2 regions of the Bacillus infantis NRRL B-14911 genome follow, and region 2 is predicted to be linked to the other one. Evidence: predicted binding sites of a transcription regulator. Region 2 holds the regulator's gene; the other holds the start of a gene.

Region 1 (3,156 bases), 2.1 Mb from region 2:
TCATCGAGGAACTGGGGGAAGAGGTCGATCTGTCAGGAAGGGAAGGAATCGGTTCAACAGATGCAGGCAACATCAGCCAGCAGGTACCGACGATCCACCCTTATATCAAGATCGGCAGCGATGATCTTGTTGCCCATACTGTACCTTTCCGTGAAGCTGCACGGTCGGAAAAAGGCGATGAAGCCCTGCTCACAGGTGCAAAGGCGCTGGCACAAACCGCATTCCGGCTTATCACGGAGCCTGAACTGCTTGCTTCCATTAAAGAAGAGTTCGCTAGGAACAAAGAAGCGCAAAAATAAAGGATGGAGCTGCCTATATGGCGGCTCCATTTTTCCATTATACTATTGCTTTTTGTTGAGGCTTTCCTGGGCCAGCCGGATTAATTCCTTCACCATGCTGCCGCCGATCGGGCCGCCGACTTTGCCGGCCTCGCGCGATGTCAGCCTGCCGTTATATCCATGCTGAAGCGGAACATCCTTTTCCCTGGCCACCTCATATTTTACTTCCTCCGGCGCATCCGGTCCGACCTTATAGCCCTGGTTAGCCATAACACGTGCCTTCAATGTGTCGAGGGCTTCACGGGATTCTGGAACTAGGGGGCGCCTCCTTCTTCTGGACATTATGCAAACCTCCTTTCCGTTCATTATGGATAGTATTTTGCAAACAGCCTTTTTCTAAGCGAAGCCCGTCCATATCATCAGCTGCAAACAGAAATCGATGAATGGACAACAATACCCTAAGCAAAAAAATACAGCTGCATATTTTTGAAATTGCTTGTATCATATAGTTTGAACCGCTATTCTAATGTTATACTTGTCCGCAATTCATAGTGAATCTATCATAAAGAAGGTGTGAAAAAGTGGCGCTAAAGTATCTTTCAGCCCTGCTGCTGCCCGGACTGCTTGTCATGTTCTTTACGAGGGTGACGTATAATCATGTAATCGGGCTCATTCTGACAGTCGCCCTGATTGCCGCCTCCGTCTACAAGGGCTATACAGACAGCTGGGGGCTTATTGTTGTTGATGCCTTTTCTTTGACTGCCGGTTTCTGGTATGCGCAGATTATGAAACAAAGAGCAAAGAAGCGAGCTTGATTTTATAATGATTCTCAAAAACCTGCCTGGTTTTAATCGGGCAGGTTATTTTATTTGGCAAGCAAGACTTTCAGCTGTCATCTCCATCCATATTTCCTGCCGACATATTTCGCGGGAAATATTCCAGCTTTAAAGGGCCGGTCCACCATTTAATCAAACGTTTGATTAACCTTTATTCGGCAGGAATCGAGCCGTTCCTGGCAGGAGCCTTTTTACTCATCACATGCTATTTCATGAAAAACGAATATCCGTTCGCATATTCCTGGTTTCTTTCATGTGCTTTGTGGTAGAATGAGGATATGAGTTTTTCAGCTTCGTACAAGGCTTCAGACCTTTTTCTTCTATAATATAACTTCAGCAGGGATCATCACGTGCATTCAGGACCGCTTAACCATTAAAAGAACAGGGGCAACAGAAGCAAGGTGCTTGCTTACTGGTATGCCTGCCTGCAAATATAGATAAAATGTTAAAATCAACTTCTTGAACAGGAGGCTTTTTTTGTGAAGGACCAATTTGAATTAGTCTCAAAATATTCGCCGCAGGGCGATCAGCCAGAGGCCATCAGCAGGATTGTCGAGGGCATCCGCTCCGGCAAGCGGCACCAGACCCTGCTGGGTGCAACTGGTACTGGTAAGACGTTTACCATTTCCAATGTAATTAAAGAGGTTAACAAGCCTACATTGGTCATAGCCCATAACAAAACCCTGGCAGGGCAGCTTTACAGTGAGTTCAAGGATTTTTTCCCGAACAATGCTGTAGAGTATTTTGTCAGTTATTATGATTACTACCAGCCTGAGGCATACGTGCCCCAGACAGATACATTCATCGAAAAAGATGCAAGCATCAATGATGAGATTGACAAGCTGCGCCACTCAGCAACTTCTTCGCTTTTTGAACGGAAGGACGTTATCATCATCGCCAGTGTTTCCTGCATATACGGCCTCGGTTCACCTGAGGAATACAAGGAGCTTGTTCTCTCTTTGAGGACAGGGATGGAAATTGAGCGGAACCAGCTTCTGCGCCGCCTTGTTGATATCCAGTATGAGCGGAACGATATTGATTTCCGGAGGGGGACCTTCAGAGTCCGCGGCGATGTGGTGGAAATCTTCCCGGCTTCACGGGATGAGCATTGCATGCGGGTCGAATTCTTCGGTGATGAGATTGACCGGATCCGGGAGGTGGATGCACTGACCGGAGAAATCATGGGCGAGCGCGAACATGTTGCCATCTTCCCGGCCTCCCACTTCGTAACACGCGAGGAAAAGATGAAAATTGCGATCGGGAATATCGAAAAGGAATTGGAAGAGCGCCTGGAGGAAATGCGTGAAAACGGCAAGCTTCTTGAGGCTCAGCGCCTGGAGCAGAGAACGCGCTATGACCTGGAGATGATGAGGGAAATGGGCTTTTGCTCAGGGATCGAGAACTATTCGCGCCATCTGACTCTCCGTCCGGCCGGATCAACGCCGTATACGCTGCTTGATTATTTCCCTGACGATTTCCTGATGGTCGTCGATGAATCACATGTAACGATCCCTCAGGTCAGGGGGATGTTCAACGGGGACCAGGCCAGGAAATCAGTCCTTGTGGATCATGGATTCAGGCTGCCATCCGCGATGGATAACAGGCCGCTCACCTTCCCGGAATTCGAAAAGCATATCAATCAGATTGTATATGTTTCCGCAACCCCGGGTCCATATGAAATAGAGCATACGCCGGAAATGGTCCAGCAGATCATCCGGCCGACAGGGCTGCTTGATCCGACGATCGAGGTGCGCCCGATCGAAGGACAGATTGATGACCTGATTGGCGAAATCAATGATCGGGTAAAGAAGAATGAGAGGGTCCTCATTACGACCTTGACGAAAAAAATGTCAGAGGACTTGACCGACTATCTGAAGGAAATCGGCATAAAGGTGCAATATCTCCATTCAGAGGTCAAGACGCTGGAGCGGATTGAGATCATCCGTGAGCTCCGCCTAGGAAAATATGATGTACTGATCGGGATCAATCTCCTGAGGGAGGGGCTCGACATACCGGAGGTTTCCCTTGTCAGCATACTTGAT
Region 2 (3,156 bases):
CAAAAGTTCAAGGTATTTCCCTTTTCTTATACTATCTCACTGCATCAAAAGCATTGATTTGCCACTTCCCGCGTACCTTTACAAACGTAACCTTTTTCTTTTCATGCTGCTTTTCGCCGTAAGGCACCGTGAATTCAAACTGGCGGATATCTTTCCTGGAATAGATCAGCTTTGCCTTAGCTTTATTCCACTGGAGCAGGCTGCCGCCATCGGCATTTGGCTGTGCCATTTTTCCTTTATACTCAATGAATCTGTATTTCTTGTAGCCTTTATCGATTGCATTTAAGGTGAAAGATTCGTTAAGGTACTTGGTCAGCTTTGCTTTCGTATTGATTTCACTGCAAAGGTAGCGATATTCTGTGCCTTTGTACTGAAAAGTCTTGATGGAGCAGGCTGTATTCTTCTTAGATGGGATATGTCCGTTCATAGCATTCCAGTGATGCACACGTGCGCTCTGCGCCAGTTCGACTGCTTTTTTGCTGCTTAAATCTCCGCTCGCGGATTTGGCCGAGGCGCCAAGGCTGAAAGTAAACAGGGCGACAGCAGCCAGCAGGATGGATAATAATTTTTTCATTTTAAAGCCTCCAATAAGTTGTAGTCACTTGCTAACCTTATATTATCGTTCCATCTCTTCAAAAGAGTTACAGAAAGGTTACCGAAATGCAGATAATTGTTTACAGTTTTCAGGCATAAAAAGAGCCTCTGCCCAATTTCCCGGGAGAGGCTTCTTACGTCTTTACTTTTGCTGTTTTAAGCATAGCTTCTGCATTTCCTCCTGCTTCATTTCTTTTCGGCCCTGATGAGGTCAAGGCTGCGGATCAGAGCTTCACCGCCAAGTCCTGCCAGCATGGACAGGAATGCTACCTTTAAGAGGGAGCTTGCATCTGATGAAAACACAAGCAGCGCTGAGGCGAGTGATCCTAATACCATTTCCTCCAAAAAGCCGAGATAGATGAATTGCTTTGTTCTTTTCGGCATGATCAGCTTCCCGTGCTTCTTAAGATGCCCAACCGCGCCGACAAGGCCACCAATGAATATTGCGAAGACGACATGCTGCCACATTTGCCTCACACTCCTAAAGCCGGTATTTTTGGTGCGACCTTAGGTCAATCATGGTGCTGTCTCTATTATATAACAGAGCGGGAGAGGAAAGATATGCATAAATCGACTGAATTTTCAGCACACAGCGAATGGTACATATGTACTCTTCAGGAAAAAGTAAGCAGCAAAGATGCGACTATTCTAGTGCTCGCAAGGTTTTTGGGCAGAAAAAAACCCAGGCAACACATGGCCCGGGCTGAGAGAATCATATAATCAGTGGATATGGCGGTAGACGCCAATGACCTTGCCAAGAATGGAAACATTCCTGAGAATGATAGGCTCCATTGTAGAGTTTTCAGGCTGAAGCCTGATATAATCCCTTTCCTTGAAGAAACGCTTGACAGTTGCTTCATCCTCATCTGTCATTGCAACGACGATATCGCCATTGTTGGCTGACTGCTGCTGGCGGACGATGACATAGTCTCCGTCAAGGATGCCGGCTTCAATCATACTTTCACCCATGATTTCAAGCATGAAGACCTGTTCGGCTGCCGGTGCCATGCTTTCAGGAAGCGGGAAGAACTCTTCTACATTTTCAATCGCAGTGATCGGCTGTCCTGCTGTAACCTTCCCGAGGATAGGAACGTTGACGACATTATTCCTTGGAATGTGAGATGTTTCATCAAGCTCCAGGATTTCAATTGCACGCGGCTTTGTCGGATCCCTTCTGATCATCCCTTTGCTTTCAAGGCGGGCAAGATGCCCATGCACAGTCGAGCTGGAGGCCAGGCCGACTGCTTCCCCAATTTCCCTGACTGAAGGGGGATAGCCCTTCGCTTTCACTTCTTCCTTGATAAATTCGAGTATATCCTGCTGCCTTTTTGATATTTTAGCCATGTATTCGCACCCCGTATGGTTATTATTGATTAAATTATAGCATGTACCCGGAACAGATACAAACATAAGTTCGAATTTTTGTTGACGGAAAACACATGTTCGGTTTATAATAAATTTAACGAAATGCGAACATATATTCTTGCGGTGGGGTGTCTTGTATGAAAAAATTGTGGAATCAATACTCATATGCTATTATACTTATCGTTTTAAGCTTTGGGGCGGCTTTGCTGCTTACCGGATACGACAGAATTTTCGGTGAAGAAGACTACATAAAGGTGACGGTTGATGAAGGAGATACATTATGGGGGCTGTCTCAGCAATTTTCGGACAAGCATAAGCTGTCTGCAGAAGACTTTGTGATGTGGGTGGAAGAGGAGAATGGAATCGCCGGCAGTGCAATCCAAGCGGGGGAGCAGATTATGATCCCGGTTAAAGCAGACAGCCATACAAGGCAGCTGCAGGATGATCTGCAGAACTTTGCGGGTGAATGACATAAAGGAGCATATATGAAAGCAGTAATCTATTGCAGGGTATCGACAACAAAAGAAGCGCAGGAAACATCCCTGGAGAGGCAGGAGGAGGAACTGACTGCGCTTGCCGGGGAAAAAGGCTTTGAAGTAGCCGCGATCATCAGGGAACAGGCAAGCGGGTATGACCTGGAGAGGGACGGTGTACTCGAGCTTCTTGATCTTATAAAGGATGAAGGCATCAAAGCGGTCCTTATCCAGGATGAAACGAGGCTCGGAAGGGGCAATGCCAAAATCGCCCTGCTTCACTTCATATATAAAGAGGGCGCTGTGCTCTACAGCATTTCCCACAATGGTGAGCTGCAGCTTTCCGAATCAGATTCCATGGTTCTTAATATCGTCTCGATGGTGGAAGAATATCAGCGCAAGCTGCATAATATCAAGATCAAAAGAGGCATGAAAAGGGCAGTGGACAAAGGATTCAGGCCAGAGAAGAACCTGAAGAATCTGGGGGAGCACTCTGGAAGGGAACGGATCGAGGTTCCAATAGAAGAAATTGTCCGCCTGAGAGCCAGCAGGCTGACATTTTCGGAGATCGCGGCAACTCTCAGGGGCTTCGGCTATCCCATTTCCAAGGCGACAGTGCACAGGCGCTATCAGGAATACATAGATGCACAGGAAGAGTAAGAGTGTTTGCCTTGGCAAACGCTTTTTTTTATAGTAACATTTGATGTATTCTCCGGCCGTTTAG

The links. The regulator LexA, encoded in region 2, represses DNA repair genes until DNA is damaged. The targets are predictions, from matches to a motif close to CGAACATATGTTCG.
Region 1: the regulator LexA is predicted to act here: its motif matches at 1,335-1,348, upstream of uvrB (excinuclease ABC subunit UvrB).

The regions. Positions count from the first base shown of each region.
Region 1 is NC_022524.1:4,001,874-4,005,029, reverse strand. It holds gene N288_RS20250 (M20 family metallopeptidase) at 1-299, shown strand, start outside; gene N288_RS20245 (alpha/beta-type small acid-soluble spore protein) at 342-620, opposite strand; gene N288_RS20240 (CsbA family protein) at 860-1,093, shown strand; gene uvrB (excinuclease ABC subunit UvrB) at 1,594-3,156, shown strand, end outside.
Region 2 is NC_022524.1:1,905,565-1,908,720, forward strand. It holds gene N288_RS09615 (IseA DL-endopeptidase inhibitor family protein) at 32-574, opposite strand; gene N288_RS09620 (DUF4257 domain-containing protein) at 781-1,062, opposite strand; gene lexA (transcriptional repressor LexA) at 1,315-1,938, opposite strand; gene yneA (cell division suppressor protein YneA) at 2,097-2,429, shown strand; gene N288_RS09635 (YneB family resolvase-like protein) at 2,445-3,092, shown strand.